4 regions of the Leisingera sp. CC-HEC093 genome follow, and region 1 is predicted to be linked to each of the others. Evidence: riboswitches for the same ligand, from Rfam matches in the RefSeq annotation. Region 1 holds a riboswitch; each other region holds the start of a gene.
The links. A riboswitch is a leader RNA that binds a small molecule or an ion and turns the genes downstream of it on or off. The one in region 1 is predicted to bind cobalamin.
Positions count from the first base shown of each region.

Region 2: it holds a riboswitch for cobalamin, as region 1 does, so the genes downstream of both, AC5STB_RS10700 (aromatic ring-hydroxylating oxygenase subunit alpha) here and AC5STB_RS01115 (DUF1636 family protein) in region 1, are expected to answer to the same signal.
Region 3: it holds a riboswitch for cobalamin, as region 1 does, so the genes downstream of both, AC5STB_RS12785 (ABC transporter substrate-binding protein) here and AC5STB_RS01115 (DUF1636 family protein) in region 1, are expected to answer to the same signal.
Region 4: it holds a riboswitch for cobalamin, as region 1 does, so the genes downstream of both, AC5STB_RS02395 (hypothetical protein) here and AC5STB_RS01115 (DUF1636 family protein) in region 1, are expected to answer to the same signal.

Region 1 is NZ_JCAIJR010000001.1:215,456-221,323, reverse strand. Features, by position in the region: gene cobN (cobaltochelatase subunit CobN) at 1-617, opposite strand, end outside; gene cobW (cobalamin biosynthesis protein CobW) at 761-1,795, opposite strand; gene AC5STB_RS01115 (DUF1636 family protein) at 1,798-2,208, opposite strand; cobalamin riboswitch at 2,306-2,512, opposite strand; gene cobO (cob(I)yrinic acid a,c-diamide adenosyltransferase) at 2,564-3,199, shown strand; gene glpD (glycerol-3-phosphate dehydrogenase) at 3,267-4,844, opposite strand; gene AC5STB_RS01100 (DeoR/GlpR family DNA-binding transcription regulator) at 4,837-5,622, opposite strand; gene AC5STB_RS01095 (acyloxyacyl hydrolase) at 5,819-5,868, shown strand, end outside.
Region 2 is NZ_JCAIJR010000001.1:2,220,690-2,226,557, forward strand. Features, by position in the region: gene AC5STB_RS10675 (DUF6638 family protein) at 1-928, shown strand, start outside; gene AC5STB_RS10680 (hypothetical protein) at 930-1,196, shown strand; gene AC5STB_RS10685 (DUF1523 family protein) at 1,207-1,851, shown strand; gene AC5STB_RS10690 (TetR/AcrR family transcriptional regulator) at 1,918-2,457, opposite strand; gene AC5STB_RS10695 (dihydrofolate reductase family protein) at 2,473-3,009, opposite strand; cobalamin riboswitch at 3,281-3,479, shown strand; gene AC5STB_RS10700 (aromatic ring-hydroxylating oxygenase subunit alpha) at 3,587-4,822, shown strand; gene AC5STB_RS10705 (FAD-binding oxidoreductase) at 4,827-5,868, shown strand, end outside.
Region 3 is NZ_JCAIJR010000001.1:2,627,889-2,633,756, reverse strand. Features, by position in the region: gene AC5STB_RS12805 (aldehyde dehydrogenase family protein) at 1-781, opposite strand, end outside; gene AC5STB_RS12800 (LysR family transcriptional regulator) at 886-1,770, shown strand; gene AC5STB_RS12795 (ABC transporter ATP-binding protein) at 1,820-2,581, opposite strand; gene AC5STB_RS12790 (FecCD family ABC transporter permease) at 2,578-3,627, opposite strand; gene AC5STB_RS12785 (ABC transporter substrate-binding protein) at 3,624-4,634, opposite strand; cobalamin riboswitch at 4,777-4,969, opposite strand; gene AC5STB_RS12780 (chemotaxis protein CheW) at 5,169-5,868, opposite strand, start outside.
Region 4 is NZ_JCAIJR010000001.1:491,020-496,887, reverse strand. Features, by position in the region: gene AC5STB_RS02405 (DNA polymerase III subunit gamma/tau) at 40-1,830, opposite strand; gene AC5STB_RS02400 (protein-tyrosine phosphatase family protein) at 2,027-2,587, shown strand; gene AC5STB_RS02395 (hypothetical protein) at 2,685-3,089, opposite strand; cobalamin riboswitch at 3,199-3,416, opposite strand; gene AC5STB_RS02390 (TetR/AcrR family transcriptional regulator) at 3,435-4,055, opposite strand; gene AC5STB_RS02385 (alpha/beta hydrolase family protein) at 4,126-5,004, shown strand; gene AC5STB_RS02380 (SRPBCC family protein) at 5,025-5,492, opposite strand; gene nudC (NAD(+) diphosphatase) at 5,562-5,868, opposite strand, start outside.

The sequences.
Region 1 (5,868 bases):
TAAGAGCGGTAGAAGCTTACCAGCACCAGCGGTTTGTCCTGCGGCGGCAGGTCTGCGAGCACGCCCTTGGCCGGATCGTAGAACCCGTGCTCCGGCATTGTTTTGAGGCCGAGGACAGGGCCGGCATAGAGGCCGGCTGCCAGCGACAGCTGGGCCAGCGCGGCCTGGGCTGCAACGGCGCCGCCGGCATCGCAGAGGGACTGCAGGCGGCGCAGAGTGGAGACGGGCAGGGTGGACAGCTCATCAAGCCGCGCATCCTCGCGCCCGTCAGCGGGCAGGATTGCCAGCGCAATACCTTTGCGGCGGGCCAGGTCCTGCAGGGTGGCAAGGCCATAGGACCAGTAGCTTTCGCCGCCGATCAGGCGGACGAGGACACCCTTGGCACCTTCCAGTGTCTGTTCTGCATACACATCGACCGACAGCGGGTGCTTCAGCGCTACCAGGTTGGCGAGGCGCAAGCTGGGGAGCCTGCCGTCTGCCCGGTGCCAGCCCGCCGCGAAGGCGCCGAGATCGCTGTCGGAGAAAGACAGCACCACCAGATCGCCGGGCGTCTGCCCGAGATCCTGCGGGGTGTCGGTCTCGTCAAGGCCGTGGCTTTCGCGGAAGACGACGTGCATAGGTCAGGCCCTTTCGGAAAGAAGAGCAGAGGGCAGTGCCCGGCCTCGGGAGGAAGCGAAGCGCCCTCCCGTGGGGGAGGTCGGGCGCTGCCCGGCGTTGCCGCCGGGCGAAACCTTTAAAGTTTCGCCTTGGGGCATCAGCTTCAGGCCCCCAGCTCGGCGCGGATGGCTTGTTCGTCGATATCGTCATGCTCGGCGATGACCACCAGGGCGGTCTTGCGCGGCTGCGCGCCCCAAGGCTGATCATACTGGGCGCGCAGGCGCTCGCCCACGGCCTGAACCAGCATCCGCATCGGTTTCCCCTCCACCGCGACATAGCCTTTGACGCGCAGGATGTTGCGCTCGCGGGCGAGTTTCACGATGGCATTCTGCAGCGCTTCCGGGTCGGAGACTTCACCCATTTCGACAACGATGCTCTCAAAATCGTCATGCTCGTGGTCGTGGTGGCCGTCGTGGTGGCTGGGGCGTGCCTCCAGGTCGTCCTCGGCAGCGGCACCCAGACCCAGAATGATGCGCGGGTCGATGACGCCTTCGCTCATCGGCAGGATCGGCAGCTTGCGCGGGGCTTCGGCCTCAATCACCGCGCGGGCCTTGTCGACGCCTTCGTCGCCGGCCAGGTCGGCCTTGGACAGCAGCACGATGTCGGCGCAGGAGATCTGGTCCTCGAACACTTCGCTGAGCGGGGTTTCGTGGTCGATGCTGTCATCCGCCTCGCGCTGGGCCTGAACGGCGTCCAGGTCGGGGGCGAACTGGCCCTTGGCAACCGCCTCGGCGTCGGCCAGCGCAATCACGCCATCGACGGTGATGCGGGAGCGGATGGCGGGCCAGTCAAACGCTTTCAGGAGCGGCTTGGGCAGGGCCAGACCGGAGGTTTCGATCACGATGTGATCGGGCTTTTCCGGCAGGTCCATCAGCTGTTCGATGGTGGGGATGAAGTCATCCGCGACGGTGCAGCAGATGCAGCCGTTGGCCAGCTCCATGATGTTTTCCGCCGGGCAGTTCTCATCCGCGCAGGACTTCAGGATGTCGCCATCGACGCCGGCGGTGCCGAACTCGTTGACCACAACCGCCAGGCGCTTGCCCTGCGGGTTCTGCATCAGGTGGCGGATCAGCGTGGTCTTGCCGGCACCGAGGAAGCCGGTGATGACGGTGACGGGGATCTTGTTGAGGTCGCTCATGATTACTCCTCGGAGAAGAACTTGGCCGGCGGGATGCGGGCAACGGATTGCTTGCGGAAGGTCTGCGGGCGCTCGCGCCAGGGCACGACGCCGTCAGCGGTGGCGGCATAGGCGGCAGCCCCTTCCAGGATTTCAGGGACGTGCTGATCCGGGTCGAGATCGCCGTAGACATAGGTCCAGCGTTCCGCGCCGCCGATCAAAGCCACGGCGCAGCCGCGTTTGCAGGAGGACAGGCATTCGACCCCGCGCAGACGGACGCCTTCGGGCATCCCGGCCTCTTCCAGGGCTGCGTGCAGAATGGCGCCGGGGCGGGTGGCCTCGGGGTCCGCCCCCTCGCGGCGGCAGGTAAGGCAAACGGTCAATGTGACCGGTCCCGGGGTCCTGGCAGCTTGGCCTGCCATATCGTCAGCCATCGGCGCGTCTCCTGTCGCGGCAGGGCGTGCGGGATGGCCAGAAAGGAGCCGTATCGTGCCAGCCCCTCACCCGGTCGCAGAACACCCCGTCTGCCCGTTGAACTCTCTTTCGCTGGCAGGTCTCCCGGCTTGCGGATGCCAAGGCTTGGGCCTTGCCGGCCATCCTGCCTTCCCGGGGCTAACCCCAGTGGCATGGCGGCCTCATCCGGTCACGGTCGCGGGGGCGGCTGTGCTTGAGCCTTGGCAAGGCCTTCACATTCCCTCTTCGCCTGTTTTCACAGGAACCAGCTGAACCCCCTTGCGCTATGGCGGGCTTCTTTGTCAAGACATGGGGTCAAACAGCTGGAGAGCCCCCATGAGCGAAAAGTCTGAAACCGGCATCTCAGAGGAAGAAGCCGCCCGTCACGCGTCCAAAATGGCCAAGAAGAAGGCCGCGCGCGACCGGATGATGAAGACCAAGGAGGGCGAGAAGGGCCTGATCATCGTTCACACCGGCCCGGGCAAGGGAAAATCCTCCTCCGGGTTCGGCATGATCATGCGCTGCATCGCCCACAAGATGCCTTGCGCCGTGGTGCAGTTCATCAAGGGTGCCTGGCAGACCGGCGAGCGCACCCTGATCGAGGAGAACTTCAGCGATCTGTGCCAGTTCTATGCGATGGGCGAGGGGTTCACCTGGGAAACCCAGGACAAGGCGCGTGACATTGCCGCCGCGCAAAAGGGCTGGGAGAAGGCCAAGGAGATGATCCTGGATGAGCGCAATACCATGGTGCTGCTGGATGAGATCAACATCGCGCTGCGTTATGAGTATCTGGACCTGGAGGAGGTGCTGGAGTTCCTGGTGGAGCAGAAACCGCCGATGACCCATGTGGTTTTGACGGGCCGCAACGCCAAGGAAGAGCTGATTGAGATCGCCGATCTGGTGACCGAAATGGGCCAGATCAAGCACCCGTTCCGCGCCGGGGTAAAGGCGCAGAAGGGCGTCGAGTTTTAATGGAACCGCTGCCCGGCCTGCAGGCCGGGTGGCGCCCGTCCCGCAGGGACCGGCGCTGTCTTCGAACCTAAGCCGCGAGCTGCGCTGCTTTGCCTTGGATGTAGGTATCCACCGCCGCGCGCTGGGCTTCATCCAGCCGCAGCCCCAGCTTGGTGCGCCGCCACAGGTAATCTTCGCCGCTGCGCACCCATTCGCGGGCAATTGCCCAATCAAGCTCCCGCGCGGTGATCGTAGCGCCGAAGTCCTGCCCCAAGTCTTCGGCGGATTTCGCTGTGCCCAGCACCGCCCAGGCCTCTGTGCCGTAGGCGCGGATCAGGCGGCGCGTCGCGTAGGGGGTGAGGAACGGATAGTCCGCTGCGAGTTTGTTTTGCAGCGTTTTCACATCCGTCACCGCAAAATCGCCGCCGGGCAGGGCCACGCCTGCGGTCCAGTCCGCGGGCAGCTGGGGGAACACCTCGCCGATTTTTGCCAGTGCTGCCTCGGCCAGCTTGCGGTAAGTGGTGATCTTGCCGCCGAAGACATTGAGCAGCGGCGCCTGCGCCTGATCCAGAGTCAGCACGTATTCGCGGGTTGCCGCGGTGGCAGAGCTGGCACCGTCATCATAAAGCGGGCGCACGCCGGAATAAGTCCAGACGATATCCTCCCGCGCAAGCGGCTGGTTGAAATATCCGGACGCGAAATCAATCAGATAGTCCTGTTCTGCTTCGGTGCATTCGGGGGCTGTGCCCGGATCCGGATGATCGGCGTCAGTGGTGCCGATCAGGGTGAAATCCTCCTCATAAGGAATGGCAAAGATGATCCGCCCGTCGGTGCCCTGGAAGAAGTAGCAGCGGCCGTGATCGAACAGTTTCGGCACCACGATATGGCTGCCGCGCACCAAGCGGACATTTTCGCGGCTGTTCTGGCCCAGCTTCTGATGCAGCACGTCCGCCACCCACGGACCGCCTGCGTTGATCAGCATCTTTGCGCGGCGCTGATGGGTGTCGCCGGTGGCCTGATCCTGCAGGGTGATCACCCATTGATCTGCTTGGCGTTCGGCTGACAGGACCTTGGTCCGGGTCAGGATCTCGGCGCCGCGGGCCTGTGCGTCGCGGGCGTTGAGGACGACCAGGCGGGCGTCCTCAATCCAGCAGTCGGAATATTCAAAGGCAGTCTTGAATTTGTCCTTCAGCGGCCTGCCTGCCGGATCATGTGCCAGTTCCAGTTTCGCCGTTCCGGGCAGGATGCCGCGTTTGCCCAGCGAGTCGTACAGAAACAGCCCCAGCCGGATCAGCCAGGCCGGGCGGCGGCCCTTCATCCACGGCATAAAGGCTGTGAGCAGCTTGGATGTCGGGGTTTCGCTGTCAAACCGCATATCCTTGTGGAACGGCAGCACAAAGCGCATCGGCCAGGAGATATGCGGCATCGCTTTCAGCAGCACCTCGCGTTCGATCAGCGCTTCGCGCACCAAGCGGAACTCGAAATACTCGAGATAGCGCAGGCCGCCGTGAAACAGCTTGGTCGAGGCCGAGGAGGTGGCGGACGCAAGGTCGTTCATCTCTGCCAGCGTCACCGACAGGCCGCGGCCGGCGGCGTCACGGGCGATGCCGCAGCCGTTGATGCCGCCGCCGATGATAAATAGGTCCGTTACAGGCGTGTTAGTCATTTTCGCTGCTTTCGTTTTGTCCTGCGGTCAGGATGCGGGTGCCAGCCGCCTGCGCGGCCTTGGCGAATTCTTGCGGCACGGGGCGGTCGGTGATCATGACGTCCAGATCCGCCACATCGCAGATCCGCACCGGGGCGGAGCGGGTGAACTTGCTGCCGTCGCAGATCAGGATTTTCTGCCGGGCATTGGCGAGAATCGCACGCGCTACCGCCACCTCGCGCCCGTCGTGGTCCATCACGGCGCCGTCTTGGTCCAGGGCCGAGGCGCCGATCACAGCGTAATCCACCTTGTAGCGCCCAAAGAAAGTGCTCGCGTCTTCGCCGACAATCGCACCGTCGCTCTGCCGGACTGCACCGCCCGCGACGATCAGTTCCTGTGCCTGTCCGCCCATCATCAGATTGATAATGTTGATATTGTTGGAGAGAACGGTCAGGCCCCTGTGCCCTGCCAGCGCCCGCGCGGCCTGTTCGGTCGACGTGCCGATATTGAGGCTGATCGAGCAGTTTTCCGGGATCAGGTCCGCTGCCGCTGCCGCCATTGCCTGTTTGGCGGAGGCGTTCAGCAGGCGGCGGTCGGCATAGGCCCGGCTGGCAACTGCGCTGGTGCGCACGGCCCCCCCGTGCACGCGTGACAGCTTTCCTTGCGCGCTGAGATCGCGCAGATCGGTCCGGATGGTCTGCAGGGAAACACCAAACCGGGCTGAGAGATCCTCCACTTCAACACGTTCCCGCTGCTCCAGGAGTGAAAGTATTTCGGAGTGGCGGGAGCTGGCGTCCATGGCGGCGTCCGTGTTTGATTCTGTGCTGACGCTTTTGTATATCTTTCGGATTACTTTCGTAAAGCTTTTGTTATCGGGCGCGCGCGTTGCTGATGTGATCAATGGATCCAGGTTACGGCTTTTCTTTGAGGGATACTGCTCTAGCTGAATCTGTAGTCATTTGGAAAGAAACAGGAATTTAGAGATGGGGATGAAGGTGGCAGTATTGGCTTCCGCGCTCGGCGGGGGTTTCGCATTTTCCTTTGC
Region 2 (5,868 bases), 2.0 Mb from region 1:
TACCACCCGCGGCACGCTGCGCCATGCGGACCGTCTGGCGGAGCTGGTGGAGCAGTTTAAAACCGGGGAGGATGCCTGGTTTGATGATGATCTGATCGGCGAGATGATTGCGACGGCAGAGAAGACCGGCGATGTGACCCGCAATCCGGTGCACCTGGCGCATGAGGTCTTTGAGCAGTCGAACTTCTGGACTGCGCATTTCGGCGGGCTTTACGTGTTTCAGGATGTCGAGCATCCGGCGGTGATCGCCAGCAGCGCAAAGCCCGAAGGCGTGCCGCTGAAACATGTGTTCGATCTGGGGGAGCGCAATGCGATTGCCAGGTTCCTGGAGCTGAACGGGCTGGCGGAGCCGGTGATCCGGGCGCGCGGCGTTGATGGCGCGGCGATCCTTCGGCAGAAGATGGGGTTCCTGGCGGTTTCGGTGCTGACGGAGAAGGGCCGGGATCTGACCGGGCTGTCGCGGTCGGACCTGCGGCGGATGGCAGCGCGCCATGCGGATGAGCTGCCGGCAGAGTTCGAAGGGCTGGCAGCGCTGGTGCGCTGGGCCGAGGGCGGCGGCAAGTGGCCGAAGATCCGCTCAGATCATCCGGCCTATTTCTATTCCCTGCGGGCGTCGGACACGGCCCAGCGGGATCTGGTCAACATGCTGCTGGCGGAGCTGTGCCCGCATGACTTCCGGCAGATGTTCATCTGCCACAAGGAGGAATTCTACCGCCAGTACCGCGGCTGGCCGGAGACCAAGAAGGCCTATGCGGTTGAATTCCTGGCGCGGGAGTATGCGGTGGACAAGGCCGGCGCACGCGAGGCGCTGTTCGGGCATGAGCCGGATATGGAGGGGCGGATGCCCCGGCTGCCGCGGAACCGGCGCAAGGGGATGGTTGACCGGGTTGGCCCCTGGGGTGCTGTGAACCGGGTGAGGGGGCGTTGAGATGTTCGGCTTCATCCGCCTGATCCTGATCCTCCTGGTGGTGCTGACCGTGGTCTATGCCGCAGTGTCGCTGTACTCGCGCGAGGTGCGGCGGCTGAAGCTTAAGCGGCGCTGGAAAGAGAAGGGGTTGACCGGCGACCGCGCGGCCTTCATCCAGCGGGGGCTGAAACAATACGACAGTTCGTTCCGGCGCAAGTTGATCCTCTTGGTCTATGTTATCCCTCTGGGGGCGCTGGCGCTCCTGATCTACGTCATTAACTTCATGTGAGGTGCGCCCCATGCGTTTCATCAAATGGGCTTTCCTGATTACTTTTTGGGTGCTGTTCGGCGCCTTCCTGCATTACACGCTGCCGCAGTATGACGTGGTGCGGATCGTCAATACCTATGAGGAACGGCAGGAGCTGAACGACTGGACCCGGATTTTCTGGTCCAAGCCGGACGACCAGTCGGCGCAGCTGATCAACCGCGATGTGCAGTTCATCCAGGCGGTGCGCGCAAACGGCCGCAATATGGTCTACCGGAACGAGGACACCGGCTGGAACTGGCCGCCCTATTTCAAATTCGACACCGCGAACCTTTATACAGATGCCAATGACAGCATCTCGACCAAGGCGAACCCTGAATGGGTGGCGGTGCTGCATTACGGCTGGCGGAATGAGTTCCTGTCGATCTTCCCGAATGCGGTGACGATCAATCCGGTGGCAGGACCGGAGGACAAGCCAACGAACTGGTTCTCCATCATCTTCCTGGTGCTGCTGGCGGCGGTTTTGTGGGCGGTCTATGTGCGCTGGCGCCGGTTCCGGCGGGCGCGGATCGACCCGATGATCGAAAGCGCCGAGGACAGTTTGTATGCGGCGGGCGATGCAATCGCCGAGCGCAAGGGCCGGTTCCGCCGCTGGCTGGATACCTGGAAATCGAAGTGAGGAAGGGCCGCTGGCAGGGCGGTGCCGGCCTGAGTTGAAGCGCGGGCCCTGAGGGGGCCGCGTTTTTTATCCGATGCGGTCCAGCACCCAGTTCAGTGCCGGGGTGAAATCGTCAACCGAAAGCGCCCCGCCCGGTGCCGCGGCGGCGGCAAAGGCAAAGCCGTGGGTGTAATCCACGATCAGGCACAGGAGGGTGCGGGCCTCTGCGCCGGTTACGCCTGCGGCGGTGATTTCCGCTTCGATGAGCTGCGTCAGCCCGGTCAGGGAAGGGCCGATCAGCGAGGGGTTTTCCAAGATGCACTTTGCCAGTTCCGGATGGCGGGTCACCTGGGCGCAGTAGCGGGTCATCAGGTCGCGCAGCCGCAGCTTGGGCGTTGCTGCTTCTGACGGGGTGTCTGAACCTTCGAACGCTATGGCCACAAGGCCCGCGATCATCTCGTCTCTAGTGCCGGCATGATGGGCCACTGCCATCGGGGTGACGCCAAGCGCCTCTGCCAGTGCCTTGAAGGTCAGAGCCTTGCTGCCGCCCTGGTCGAGCAGGTGCAGGGCCTTTTTCAGCACATCGCCCTTACTGAGGGTGCGGCTGCCCTTGGGTGGGCGTCCCATGCGCGGGGGCATTGGTCAGACCACCTGGAAGGTGGTTTGAACCATACCGGCAGGAAGGATGCGGGAGCTTGCCACCTTGAGGTCGATGTCCCGGTCCACGCTGCCGAACAGGGGGATGCCGCTGCCGATCAGGATCGGAACCGTTGTGATGGTCAGGTCGGCGATCAGCCCCTGGCGCAGGAAAGACTGCACGAGACGGCCGCCGTCGATATAGGCGCGGGTCCAGCCCTGTTGTTGCAAGTCCTGCATGAGGTCTGCGGGCGCGGCGGTGCTGAGGCGCACCTTGTCCTTCAGGTGCTCGGGGATGTCCTGTTCGGTCATGCTGCGGCTGAGCACCACAACCGGCTTGGCGTAGGGCCATTGGCCGAACCCCAGCAAAGTGCGGAATGATCCCGTTCCCATGACCAGCCCGTCGATGCTGTCCATGAAGGCGGCAAAACCGCCATCGTCGTCCTTGGCTGCGGGCTGTTTGGATAGCCAGTCCAGCGAATGGTCCTGGCGGGCCACATAACCGTCGAGGCTGGTGGCAATAAATACGTGGCCGGTGGTCATCGGTGTCTCCTGTGCTTCGCTTAATTATACGATATACAGTTTATTGTGCACTGCGTTCCAAGAGGCCAGTGCCGGACTTGCGGCCTGCGAATCGATTCGCGGTGGCCGGCGGCGCGTAAGCGCATGAAAGATAAGCGCTTGCCGCAAACAGACTGGCGAATGCCGGTTTGAGATTCTGGACATCCCTGTCCCTTCGGGCGCAGCAAACATGCATGTCTTTTTCCGGTTTTTGCGGGTCGGATTTGTCTCCGCCCCATGGCCGGGATTAGGGCAATTTGCGCCTCAGCAAGGTGCCGCCTTTTGGGGCGGAGAATTGGGAAGCTGGTGAAACTCCGGCACTGACCCCGCAACGGTGACCCCGGGCAAGGCATGGCAAAAACCACTGAGGGAAATCCTTCGGGAAGGTGCCAGGCCCCGCCGCCTAACGGCCCCGGGACAGTCCGGAAACCAGCCTTGCCAGGAAAACGTCAACCGCGGGCGGCGGCGGGGCGGTTGCAGGCGCGTGGCCTGCAGTCTCTCCAGTCCTGCCTGCACCCAAGCCAACACGCCGCGGGGTTGCGGCAAAGGAGAGAAGCAGATGCTTCACGACAGCGAAATTCTGGCCAAGCTGGTGGCCCGGCAGAAAAACTATTCCCTGGAGCAGGCGTTTTATACCGATCCGGGCGTGCTGGATCTGGACATGCGCCAGATTTTCTACCGCGAGTGGCTGTTTGCCATTCCCGCCTGCGAAGTGCCGAAACCGGGCAATTACGTGACCCATCAGGTGGGGTCCTACAACGTCATCATCGTGCGCGGCACCGATGGCGAAGTGCGTGCCTTCCACAACGCCTGCCGCCACCGCGGTTCGGTTGTGTGCAAGGCCAAGAAGGGCAATTCGCCCAAGCTGGTCTGCCCCTACCACCAGTGGACCTATGAGCTGGACGGCTCGCTGTTGTGGGCACGTGACATGGGGCCGGATTTCGATGCCTCCAAGCACGGGCTGAAGCCGGTGCATTGCCGCGATCTGGCCGGTCTGATCTATATCTGTCTGGCCGATGAGGCACCGGATTTCGATGCCTTTGCCGATGTGGCCCGCCCCTATCTGGAGCCGCATGACCTGGGCAACGCCAAGATCGCCTATGAAAGCTCGATCATCGAGAACGGCAACTGGAAGCTGGTCTGGGAGAACAACCGCGAGTGCTATCACTGCGGCGGCAACCACCCGTCGCTGTGCCGGACTTTCCCGGAAGACCCCTCGGTCACTGGTATCGAAGGCGGTGAGACCCCGGCTCATCTGCAGAAGCATTTCGACCGGATCGAAGCGGCGGGCATTCCGTCGGCCTTCACCATCGACGGGCGCGGCCAGCACCGTCTGGCGCGGATGCCGCTGAACGAGGGCGCGGAAAGCTATACCATGGATGGCAAAGCGGCCGTTGCCAAACAGCTGGGCCGGGTGCCGTTCGCCGATGCGGGCACGCTGCTGAAATTCCATTACCCGACAACCTGGAACCACTTCCTGCCGGATCATTCGCTGGTGTTCCTTGTGACCCCGATCAGCCCGACCGAGACCGAAGTCACCACCAAGTGGCTGGTGCACAAGGATGCGGTTGAGGGTCAGGATTATGACATCAAGCGTCTGACCGAGGTCTGGATGGCCACCAATGACGAGGACCGCATCGTGGTGGAGGACAACCAGCGCGGCATCAACTCGCCCGCTTATGAACCCGGCCCCTATTCGGAAGTGCAGGAGAGCGGCGTAATCCAGTTCTCCAACTGGTATGCTGAGCACCTGACCCGCGCGCTGACCGGCCGCCATCTGATCGCGGCGGAGTAGTGCTATGGGACTGCAGGCCAATTTCGAAACGCTGGACGAGACCCTGGCGTGGAAGGACGACGAGATGCTGGAATGCGTCTCTGTCGTGCCGGAAGCACCGAATACCGCCACCTTCAGCTTCCGCGCGCCGTCCGGCGCGTGGTTCAAGTACCAGCCGGGCCAGTTCCTGACACTGGAGCTGCCGGTGCCCGGCGAAACCGTCTGGCGCACTTACACCATCAGCTCCTCGCCGTCGCGGCCGCTGTCGATCTCCGTCACGGTGAAGGCGCAGGGAGACAGCATCGGCACCCGCTGGATGCTGGACCACCTGCGCCCGGGCAGGCATATCAGAGCGTCGGGCCCGGCGGGCGTGTTCACCCTGCCCAAGCGTCCGAATGGCAAGTTCCTGTTCATCTCCGCAGGCTCCGGCATCACGCCCAGCCTGTCGATGACCCAATACCTGTTCGACCGCGGCCAGTCGCCGGACGTCTGCTTTATCAACTGCGCCAAGCGGCCCAGCGAGATTATTGCCCGCCAGCAGCTGGAAAGCATGGCGTCGCGGGTGCCGGGGATCAAGCTGAACTTTGTGGTGGAAGAGGATGATCCCTATCAGGTCTGGACCGGCTACCGCGGGCAGCTGAACCAGATCATGCTGGGCCTGATTGCCGGTGATTACCTGGAGCGCGAGGTCTACTGCTGCGGCCCTGAGCCGTTCATGCAGGCAGTGCGCGACATGCTGAACGGCCTGGGCTTCGACATGGAGAACTACAATCAGGAAAGCTTTGGCGCGCCGGTGGAGACCGAGGCGGATGCGCCGGAGCTGGACGACGTGGTGCCGGAAGAGACCGCTGCCGCCGAGATCAGCTTTGCCGCGTCGGGCGTGACGTCCGCCTGCACCGAGACCGATACGGTGCTGGCGGTGGCCAAGGCTTCGGGCCTCAACATCCCGTCGGGCTGCACCTTTGGCATCTGCGGCACCTGCAAGGTCAAGAAGACCGCAGGCGATGTGCATATGGTCCACAACGGCGGCATTTCGGAAGAGGACATTGAGGCGGGGTATATCCTGG
Region 3 (5,868 bases), 2.4 Mb from region 1:
GATCGGCATCGTCCATCACCGCCAGCGCGTTCTTGGAGCCCATTTCCATTTGCACCTTGGTCAGGTTCTGGATGGCAGCGGCGGCGATGCCTTTGCCCACCGGCACCGAGCCGGTAAAGGAGATCGCGTTCACCTTGGGGCTTTCGACCAGGCGCTGGCCGATCGAGCGGCCTGAGCCCATGACCAGCGAGAACAGGCCCTTGGGGATGTCCTGGCGCTCGATGATCTCGGTCAGGGCCACGGCTGATGCCGGGGTGATGTTCGCCGGTTTCCAGACCACGGCATTGCCATAGCAAAGCGCCGGTGCAATTTTCCAGGATGCGGTTGCAGTCGGGAAGTTCCAGGGGCTGATGATCGCCACCACGCCTACCGCCTCGCGGCGCACGTCGACTTCGATGTCGGGGCGCACTGAGTCGGCGTTTTCGCCGATCTGGCGCAGGCATTCGGCAGCGTAATAGGTGAAGAACTGGCCGGCGCGGTAGACTTCGCCCTTGCCCTCGGCCAGCGGCTTGCCTTCTTCGCGGCTCAGCAGCGTGCCCAGTTCCTCGGCGCGTTCCATCAGCTCATTGCCGATGTTCATCAGAACCGCCTGTTTGCGCTCAAGGCCGTATGCCGCCCATTCGCGCTGCGCGACTTGAGCCTGATCAAGGGTGGCTTCCAGCTGATCGGCGCTGGCCTGGGCAAACATGCCGACCAGATCGCTCAGATCCGAAGGGTTGCGGTTTTCGATTTCGCTTTCGCCCGCCAGCCATTCGCCGGCAATCAGGTTGAGTTTGGTCACGGAGAAGCCCCAGATGCTGAATTTCAGATTTGCAGCAGGATGGACTCCGCAGCCCACATCAGTCAAACTCAATAAACTGTAAGCAACTTCAGGATTTCTGAAGCGTGACTCTGAAAATCGAAATGCTGCGCGCCTTCTGCACCGTGGCGCAGACCGGCAATCTGTCCGAGGCCGCCAACCGGCTGGGCCGGACTCAATCCGCGGTTTCCATGACGCTCAAGCAGATGGAAGACCATTTGGGCAAGAAACTGTTTGAGGGCGAGCGCAAGAACCAGCTGTCGCCATTGGGGCAACAGGTTTTTGAACTGGCGCAGCAGCAAGTGCGCCGCTTTGACCAGACCGTGCAAAGCATCGAGCTGGCCGCGGAAGCGGCCCACGGATTGCTGCAGATCGTCTCGGTCCCCTCCGTTGCGGCGCTGGTTTTCCCGGCAGTTCTGGAACATATGACAGCACGCCACCCTGGCCTGAAAGTGGAGTTGCGCGACACTGACACTCAGGAAGTGCTGGATGCGCTGGCGGAGGGAAAGGCGGATATCGGCATCGCTTCTGGTCATCACCCGCTGAACGGTGTCAGGGCTGTGCCGCTGTTCGAGGACCGTTTTGGCTTGGTTTGCGCAACCGATCACCCGCTGTACCTGCAGAAGGCCGCCCCCACAATTGCCGATGTGACCAGCGCGTCCTTTGTCGGCAATGCCCTGTGCGATCTGATCCGGAACGAGCGTTTCGTTAAGGCGAGCAGCAATGCGGATGTGACGATCCACAACACCCATTCGCTGATTACCATGGTGCGGACCGGCAAATGGGTCACGGTGCTGCCGCAGACCGTTGCACGGTTCATGCCGGAGGCAACCGCCTTCCGTCCGATCGCCGACCTGCCCGACAAGCGGGCAGTCTACCTGTACCAGCGCGAGCGGTCGCGCTTTGCAGCGCTGACTGAGGAGTGCTGCACTTTCATTCAATCCTGCGGCCTGTCCGGCGAGCCAGACTGAAACAGTCTGCGCGGTGCCAAAAAAGAACTCAGCGCCCGCCGGTGCGAAATCAGGCTAGCTGAAAGGACAGGAAGGGGTCCTCGCCCCCGGCATCCCGGACCCAACGGGCCTTGATTCCGAAGATTTCAGAAACGGTTTCCGGCGCCAGCGCCTGGCTGGGCGGCCCAAACGCCAGAAGTCGCCCGTGCGACAGCACCGCAACCTGGTCGCAGGTCAGCGCCTGATTCAAGTCATGCAGGGCAACCACAGTTGTCACTTTCAGATTGCGGATACAATTCAGGATCGACAGCTGGTGGTGAATATCCAGATGGTTCGTCGGCTCGTCCAGCAGCAAAAGCCCAGGCCGCTGTGCAAGGGCCCGGGCGATGTGCAGCCGCTGCCGTTCGCCGCCAGACAACGTGGCCCATTCGCGGCGGGCAAAACCTTCCATCTCCACCGTGCGCAGCGCCTTGTCTACCAGCAGCGTGTCTTCTCCGCTCCAGGGTTTCAACGTTGACAGCCATGGGGTGCGGCCCAGTTCCACGACCGACCGCGCGGTGATGCGCTCAGCCGTATCTGCCTGCTGTTCGACGATGGCGATCCGCTGGGCGATGTCCCGGCGGGTGAGTCCGGCCAGCGGTTTTTCCGCCAGCAGCACCTCGCCCTGCGCAGGCCGTGCCAGGCCGGACAGCAGGCGCATCAGGGTCGACTTGCCGGAGCCGTTGGGGCCGACAAGCGCCAGCGTTTCCCCTGGCTGCGCCGTCAGCGAGACGTCTTCCAGCAAAGTCTTGCCGCGCACAGCGAAGGACAGATTGCGGGCCTCGATCTTCATCGTGCCGCCTTTTGACCGCGTATCAGAATCACCGCAAAGGATGGTGCCCCGATCAGGGCAGTGACCACGCCGATGGGCAGCACCTGGCCGGGGATGATGATGCGGGACACAATGTCGGCGGCAATCAGGAAAACGGCGCCGGTCAGCGCCGCGGCGGGCATCAGCCTGCGGTGGCCCGGACCGACCAGGAACCGCGCTGCATGCGGGATCACCAGGCCTACAAAACCGATGGAGCCGACGATCGACACCATCACCGCGGTCATCAGCGCGGTAGCGAAGATCAGCACCACCTGCACCCTCCGGACCGGAATCCCGAGCGACGCCGCCGAGTCGCTGCCAAAGGTGAAGGCATCGAGGGCGCGTGCGTGAAACCGGCAGATCATCCAGCCTGCCAACGCCAGCGGCACCGCCAGCCACACATCCGGCCAGCGAACGCCGCTGAGGTTGCCCATCAGCCAAAACATGATACCGCGAGCCTGATCGGCATTGGCGGACTTGGCGATAACAAAGGCGGTCAATGCGTTGAACAGCTGCGAGCCGGCAATGCCCGCCAGCACGATCTGCGCTGCGGCTGCACGATTGTCCCCTGCCCCGGCCGCTCGCGCCAGGATGGCAACAAAGCCAAACGCCAGCAGCGCCCCGTTGAAGGCGCCAAAGGAGAGCGACAGGGCGCCGCCGCCGAGCCCGGCAATGGTGACGGCAACCGCCCCGGTCGAGGCACCCGCCGAAATGCCCAGGATGTAAGGATCGGCCAGCGCGTTGCGCAGCAAGGCCTGCAGCACCACCCCGGTCACCGCCAGCGCTGCCCCGCAGGCCGCAGCCACCAGCGCCCGCGGCAGCCGGTAGCTCCAGATGATACCCTGATCCACCGGGTCCACCACTAGCCCCGCCCCGGCCAGCTTGTTGGCTAGAACGGACAGAATAAGGTCAGGCGCAAGCGGGGTTTCCCCGATCATTGCGCCTGCCAGAACCGCCGCAGCCAGCACCGGCAGGGCCAGGCAAGCGCCCCGGACGCCCTGCAATGCCAGTGCAGCGGCTGCGCTCATGCGCCGTTGCCGATCGCGCTGAGTTCAGCGGCCAGGTCCTCCAGCGCCGGGATGGCGCGGATGGTGGCGTCCATGGCCTGGGCGTCCATCACGACGATACGGTTGTTCTTTACCGCATCCATCTGGCTGGCGACCGGATCATTGCGCAGGAACTCCAGCTTCTTCTCGTAATCATCCGCAGCAAAGCGGCGGCGGTCCATACGGGCAATCACGATCACCGTGGGGTTGGCCTTGGCGATGGTTTCCCAGCCGACGGTCGGCCATTCCTCGTCAGTCTCAATAACATTGCGCAGGCCCAGTTGCTGCATCATGTATCCCGGCGCGCCCTTCTGGCCGGCCACAAACGGGTCGCTTTCCATCTCCGGCGAAGAGAACCAGAACACGGCAGAGGCGTCGTCCAGTGCAACCTCCTGCGCCTTGGCAACAGCTGCGGCTTCACGGGCCTTGTAGTCGGCAACCAACGCTGCACCCTTTTCGGCCTCTCCGAAGATCGCCGCCAGTTCCTCAATGCCCTGATACAGGCTCTTAGTGGTGAACATCTGGGTGCGGGTGCCGTCGCCGCCGGTGGTGTTGTCCTTGCCAACGCAATCCGCGGGCATCACATAGGTGGGGATGCCGAGATCATGGAACTGCTCGCGCTTGGCGACAACACCTTCGGGTCCGACGTGCCATTCATATTGCGCCGCCACCAGTCCCGGGCGTTTGGCCACCACGCTTTCAAAGCTCGGATCGTTGTCGGCCAGCCGCTCTACCTTGTCGTTCACGTCCGCGTATTCGGGCAGCACGTCGTTGAACCAGACCGAGGTGCCAAGCACTTTGCCGCCCAGCTCCAGAGCATAAAGCACCTCTGTCGCGGCCTGACCGACGGTCACGGCGGACGCAACCGGCGCCTCGAAGGTGACGGTCTCGCCGCAGTTTTGAAGGGTCAGCGGGAAAGCCTCGCCGGCCGCTGCGGCCTGAGCTGCCGCAAAGAAAGAAAGGCCCATCAGGCCGGAACGCAGAAACATGATTTCGATCTCCATCTGTCAATGACCGGAGAACGGGTGAAAGGGCATTGACCGGTTAAGCAGGAGCCTGGCCCCCTTTATGCGGCACCGGACAGCGGCGGCACACCTTACCGGCAACCTCCCCGGACAACCCCGTCCGGTGTGTTTCGGTTTTTCGCCGGCAGGTCTCCTGACTGGCGGGTCACTGTCTGCCCCGTCTTCCCGGACCGCTCTGGTCCAGTGACACGATGGGACAGCACTCGCCGCCTACAGTTGCGGGGGCAGTTCCGTTTGGCGCCGGCTGGCGCCGCGGATTCCCTCTTAGCCCTTACGGGACCGGTGAAGCGCGCGTAGCGCATCACATTCGCTGCGGCAAGAAAAAGTTCACCGGATTGCAGGAATCTTCACGCAGAGAAGGAAGACCTGCCGCACTGCGGAAGCCAAAAGTCCTGCAACAACCCTGGTCTGATTGCGACCACTGCAAGCGCGGGCAGGCCCGCCCAGGCAAAGCGGCGGTCCCTGCCCGCGGCCTGCGGCACGCGTTGCTGGGCGGCGCTATGCGGCCTTAAAGCAGCGGTCGACCAAAGCGGTTGTGTCCATGATCAAAATCGACTCGGGCTTGCCATCAGGGGACTTGTGCTGCAGGCATCCGGTTACATCCTCGGTAATGCTCTTGGACGCTTGCTGCTGGTCCAAGGGCTTCAGCTCAGCAACCCGGTTTTCCGTCGTGATGATGATTTCATCGACGGAATCCACGAGGATTCCGAATTTCTGCGCGCCATGCCTGAAAATCAACACCTTCTGGTCCTGGCTGGACACCGGCGGCAAGCCGTAGAGCACCCGCGGATTGAAAAGAGTGATCAATTCCCCCCGCAAATTGAGGATGCCTTCGACAAAACTGAGCGAGAACGGTGGCTCAAGCAGGTCCTTGGGGCGGTTGATCACTTCACTGACCTGAGACGTATCCAGGGCAAATCTCTTTTCAAACGTGAATTTGATAAACGTGCGGCGCGCTGCCCGGGTCGCCAGATCGGCGGCTTTTTCCTCCTCCGTATCGGGTGGATAGATCTCTTGGCAGGACTTTGCCGCTGCCAGAAAACTGGGTTCTTGCAGAAGTTTTTCCGGATCCAGCATCATGACGATTTGATTTTTCTTATCAATCAGGCACCCATTGACCAGATCCCCGCGCGGCAGTGCGAGCTTGGCGAACGGCCGTACTTCATCCTCGTAATAGGGCAGAATGCTGTCGATGGAA
Region 4 (5,868 bases), 280 kb from region 1:
TTGCCGGCACCGTGAACAGAAGGGCCGTCAGGCCGATCTTTACCCGTCCTCGAACGGGTCCCATTCGTCCTCCACCTCGGGCAGGGCCTCGGCGGCAACTTCGGCGGCCAGTTCCTCGGGCGTGCGGATGCGGGTGATCTTGGCCTTGGGGAAGCTTTCCAGCACCGCCTGCACCAGCGGATGGGCGGTGGCTTTTTCCCGCAGGGCGTTCTCTGCGGCGTTCTCCCGCTCACTGATCGTTTCGCCGCCGCCTTCGCTGACGATGGTGAAAAACCAATTGTGGTGGGTCCAGGCCTTAAGCTGTTCGCTCAGCCGTTTGGTCAGGTCGCGAGGCGCGTCGCTGGTCAATTCAAAGGTAATCTGCCCAGGCTTGTAGGCGGCCAAACGCAGGTAGCTTTTCACGTATTCCAGCAGCAGTCCGTCCCGCTTTTCGCGGATCAGCTCCACCACATACTCGAAGGTCGGATAACGGGCCAGGGCAGGGCTGGTCTGCGGTGCCAGCGCCGCCACCGTGCCGCCCCCGCCATGGGCCACGGGCGCGCCGCCTTGCGGTGCGGCCCCTGCAGAGGCGCCGCTGCCAAGCGCCGGCGCGCCCATGCCCTGCATCGGCATGCCGCCGCCGGAACCGCCCGGACCGGGCGGCGGCGGAGGGGGGGTGTCCTGCAGCTTGCGGATCAATTCCTCAGGGCTTGGCAGGTCGGCCACATGGGTCAGGCGGATCACTGCCATTTCCGCGGCCATCATCGCGTTCGGTGCGGCGGCCACTTCCTCCAGCGCCTTCAGCAGCATCTGCCACATCCGGGTAAGGACGCGCATCGCCAGCGCCTCTGCCATCGCCTGGCCGCGGGCGCGTTCATCCGGGCTGACGGTGGGGTCTTCGGCTGCGTTCGGGGTGATCTTCACGACCGAAACCCAATGGGTGATCTCCGCCAGATCGCGCAGCACAGCCAGCGGATCAGCGCCTTCGGCATACTGGCCGCTGAGTTCGGTGAGGGCTGCCGCCGCATCGCCGCGCAGGATCATGTCCATCAGGTCCAGCACCCGGCCGCGGTCGGCAAGGCCCAGCATGGCGCGAACTTGGTCGGCGGTGGTCTCACCCGCGCCGTGGGAAATCGCCTGGTCCAGCAGCGAGGTCGCATCGCGGGCGGAGCCTTCTGCAGCACGGGTGATGAGCGCCAGCGCGTCCTCGGCGATTTCGGCATTTTCGGCAGTGGCGATCTTGCGGAGGAGGGCGATCATCACCTCCGGCTCGATCCGGCGCAAATCAAAGCGCTGGCAGCGCGACAGCACCGTCACCGGCACCTTGCGGATCTCGGTGGTGGCGAAGATGAACTTCACATGCGCGGGCGGCTCCTCCAGCGTCTTCAGCAGCGCGTTGAACGCGCTGGTCGACAGCATGTGGACCTCGTCGATGATGTAGATCTTGTAGCGGGCCGAGGCGGCGCGGTACTGTACCGAGTCGATGATTTCGCGGATGTCATTGACACCGGTGCGCGAGGCCGCGTCCATTTCCATCACGTCCACATGGCGGCCTTCCATGATCGCCGTGCAATGCTCGCATTTGCCGCAAGGGTCGGTGGTGGGGCCGCCCTGGCCGTCCTCGCCCACGCAGTTCATGCCCTTGGCGATGATCCGGGCGGTGGTGGTCTTACCGGTGCCGCGGATGCCCGTCATGATGAAGGCCTGGGCTATGCGGTCGGCGGCAAAGGCGTTTTTCAGCGTCCGCACCATGGCGTCCTGGCCCACCAGATCGGCAAAGGTCTCGGGCCGGTATTTGCGGGCCAGAACCTGGTATTGGGATTGGGTGGTGCCGCTGGGGGTATCGTTCATGATGTCTCGTGCCGGATTCGATGTGCGGGGCGTCCCGCGTTGCGCGCAGGGTATTGAAGCGCAGCCCGTTCGTCCACCGCAGATGGCAGCATTCCCGGTGCTGCAAAAGCGCTTTGGCTTTGCGCGGTTAGCGGCTAGGCTGAGGGGAGGGGAAAATGCGGGGAAAGTGCAGGAGCGCGGCGGCCAGGGAGGCGGTATGCGGACTGAAGACACTCCGAAGCCTGCCATGCAGGAGACTGCGGTGCAGGCCGGCCTGACCATCCATGCGCTGTCAGCAGGCGGCGGCATTCTGGCGCTGTGCCGGCTGCCGGGCGGCGCGGGCGATTACCGCAACGACCTGATCCAAATCTATCAATGGAAGCCGGGGCTGGTGATTTCGATGACCACGGAGGCCGAACATGTGGCCGCCGGGGCGCCGCGGCTGGGCGTCGATCTCCAAAGCATGGCCTGCCGCTGGCTGCATCTGCCGGTGCCGGACTTTCAGGTGCCGCCGCCGGCGGTGAACGCGAAATGGGCGGCCGCCAGCAAATCGGCGCGGCAGGCGCTGGCGGGCGGCGGCCGGGTGCTGGTGCATTGCCGGGGCGGCTGCGGGCGGTCCGGCATGGCGGTGCTGCGGCTGATGATTGAATGCGGCGAGGATCCGGCAGAGGCGCTGGCGCGGCTGCGGTCGGTGCGCCCCTGCGCGGTGGAGACTGAGGACCAGCTGGACTGGGCCTGTTCGCAGCAGGGCGGCCGCCAGAGAAGCATCAGAGACTAGATATCAGACCGCCCGGCCGGGAGGCCGGTCAGCGCCTGTCCCGCCCCCAAGGGGCGGGCGCTGCCCTCCAGGCGTGCCCGGAACGGCTGATGTCAGATCACAGTGCCAGCATCTGCTCGGCCTTCTGCGCCTCTTCCGTTTTCGGCAGCGCTTCCATCAACGCGCAGGGGCGGGCGTCCAGGCTTGAGGCGGCAAAGCCGGTGCCGCCGCGGCTGAGGATCGCATCGGCAAACCGGTCCAGCCCGTCACGCGGCGCCTCTTCCCCCACGCCGCAGAACAGCCGGATGCGGTCATGGCTGGCTGCGAATTGCGCCGGGCAGCTGCGCGGGCAGCCGTCCAGCGCGGTGGTGCCGGTGATTTCGAAATCTCCCTGGGTCAGCGGTTTGGCCTTGGTCATCGCCTCGGCCAGCTTGGCGATCATCCGCTCTGCCGCGGGGCAGGGCCGCCCCAGGTATTTGCAATCCGTTGCCGCATAGAAATGCGTCTTGTCCGTCCACATCATGTTTGCGCCCTCCGCGCGTGGTGCGGGGGTTTTGGGGACAGGAGTTCGGATGATATGCGGGAGAATCCCGCGGTGCCATCAGACCCTGTCCGGACACCCCGCCCGGGTTCGAGTTTCACGTTCGATGGCAGGTCTCCTGACTTGCGGGTCGCCGCTTTCCCGATCCTTCCCGGCCCATTCGGGCCAGTGGCTCTATCGGGGTCGCTCGCCGCTTACAGTTGCGGGGGCAGTCTCGGACTAGGCCAGCTTGCGCGGGCCGCACCGTGTTCCCTTTTCATCCCGGACACAAGATTCTGTAGCACGGGAACCATCGCCACTAGCGGTAGCGGCTGGGTGCCCGAGTCGTCAATTGTTTTTCTGCACCTGCAAGGCCGCGGGCGCGGGCGCGTGCAACTGCAGGTGCAAGCCCCGGATCACATCTGAATCGCGCCGCACCCGGGCCAGCTGCCAGCCGCCCTGCAAAAGGATATAGAAATTCTCGGCGGCCGCGCGGGCCTCGTGTTCGGGCAGGCCCAGGCGCTGGGCGTGGGCCGCGGTCTCAGTGATCCAGCCTTCGAACAGCCGGGCGGCGTGCTGGTGAAAACTCTCGTTCTCCGGCCCTTCGAACAGGGTGGCAGAGACCGGGCAGCCACTCCACTTGCCTTGCTTGTCGAACAGTTTTGCCAGCTTGAAGCAGACCGTCTTGGCACCTTCGTGGAAGCTGGGCGCGGGGCTGAAGGAGACGGCAAGCAGCTCCAGCATCTGTTCCGAGGCCCACTCTGCCGCGGCCAGGGCCAGGTCGGATTTTCCGTTCGGGAAATGGTGATAGAGCGAGCCTTTGGGCGCCTCCGCCGCGGCCAGCAGTTCCGCCAGCCCGGTGCCGCTGTAGCCCTTGTTGCGGAACAGGCCGGCTGCCGCGCGCAGCAGCCGCTCGCGGGTCGGGGCAGGGCTGTCCGGGCTGGGCTGGGGTGTCGTCACGTCAGTCATGGCGACAGGTTGACAGTATTAGACCGATTGGTCCAGAGGTGGAATAGACCAATCGGTCTAGGAGGGTGCCATGCTCGACAGCCATGCAGGACACACCGCGGATATCCGGGTGCAAGAGCTGCGCTTTGCTGCCGGCGATGCAGAGCTGGCCGGGCGGCTGTACCATCCGGCAGGGCCTGCCAGGGCAGCAGTGGTGCTGAATGGCGCAACCGGGGTGCCGCAGGGCTATTACCGGCATTTCGCACGCTGGCTGGCGGCAGAGCGGCAAATGGCCTGCCTGACCTATGACTATCGGGATTTCGGGGATTCGGCGCGTATGCACCCGCGCCGGTCAAAGGCCTTGATGGCCGACTGGGCGCTGGCGGATCAGCCGGCCGCGCGGAAAGAAATGCAGCGGCGCTATGCGGGCCTGCCGCTGCAGGTGATTGGCCATTCGCTGGGGGCAATGCTGATGCCCCTGCAGGATGGCCTGACGGACGTCGCCCGCATGATCGTGGTTGCGGGCGGCTTGGTGCATCACCACGATCATCCCTGGTCCTACCGCGCGCTGGCGCTGGCCTTCTGGTTCGGCCATGTGCCGGCGCTGGTTCGTGCTTTGGGCTATCTGCCCGGGCGCGCGGTGGGGTTCGGGGCCGACTTGCCGGCGGGTGTCTACTGGCAGTGGCGGCGCTGGTGCACCGTGCCGGGCAGCTACCTGCAGGAAACCGGTCGCGGCCTGCCGCAGCCGCGCTGGGCAGAGACCGGCATCCCGGTAGACCTCTTTGCAATGGCGGATGACGACGTGGTGCCGCCCGCAGCGGTGTGGCGGCTGGGCGATGTCTATGGAAATGTTCCGCAGCAGCGGGTGGTGCTGGATCCGAAACAAACGGGCCTGCGGAAGATCGGCCATCTGGGTGCCTTTGCCCGTGCCAATGCCGCGGTGTGGCCGCGGCTGGTGCCGCAGGCCTAGCCGCGGCCGGAAGGTGCGTTTCAGGCGGGGCGGCTCAGCCGTTCTTCGGTGATGCGGGCGTAATCAGCCAGGCGCAGCCTGAAGCGGCGGTTCAGATTGCTGCGCGCCAGTTTCAGCGATTGCACCATCAGGCGCCCGGTCAGGCTGGTCGGGGCAAGTTTCAGCTGCACCGTCATCCGGGTGCGCTGCGGCGACAGCGCCAGCAAGTCGACCGCCATCTGCCCGTCAAGCCCGCTGCCGCTGCCGGCCAGGATCATTCCGGTGTCCGGCGTGTAAGCGGCCAGCGTCAGCGCGATACTGCGCTGTTTGCCGCGAAAGCTGAAGGACAGATCCCAAGCCAGCCCGCCCGCGGGATCGGCAGCGTCGCCGGTGCGCTGCAATTCGATGCCGCGCCGCAGGGCGGAGCGTTCCAGCGCGCCGAAATCGGAGATCGCCCGGAACACCTCGGCAATCGGGGCCTCGATATCTTCGCTGCTCTGAAATTCCATCTTTGCCTGCCTCACTTGCCGTGCCGGTGCGTTGCCGGGCTGCTGCGCCTTTCGCTGACCATATGCGCCTTAGTCCAGCGTGTCCGCAAGCCAGTTCTTGATCAAAAACTGCGCAATTGCCCCTTCGCGCGCGGGCTTCAGGACCGGGTGCTCTCCGGCAAAGACCGTCATCATCTCCTGCCGGCTGACCCACAGCGCGTCTTCGATCTCTGCCGGGTCGACGGTGATCTCGCGGCTCAGCGCCTCGCCGGCGCAGCCGAACATCAGCGACATCGGAAAGGCCCAGGGCTGGCTCGACAGGTAGCTGACCGCGCCGACCTCAACGCCGGTTTCCTCCTGCACCTCGCGGCGCACTGCGGCCTCCAGCGTCTCGCCG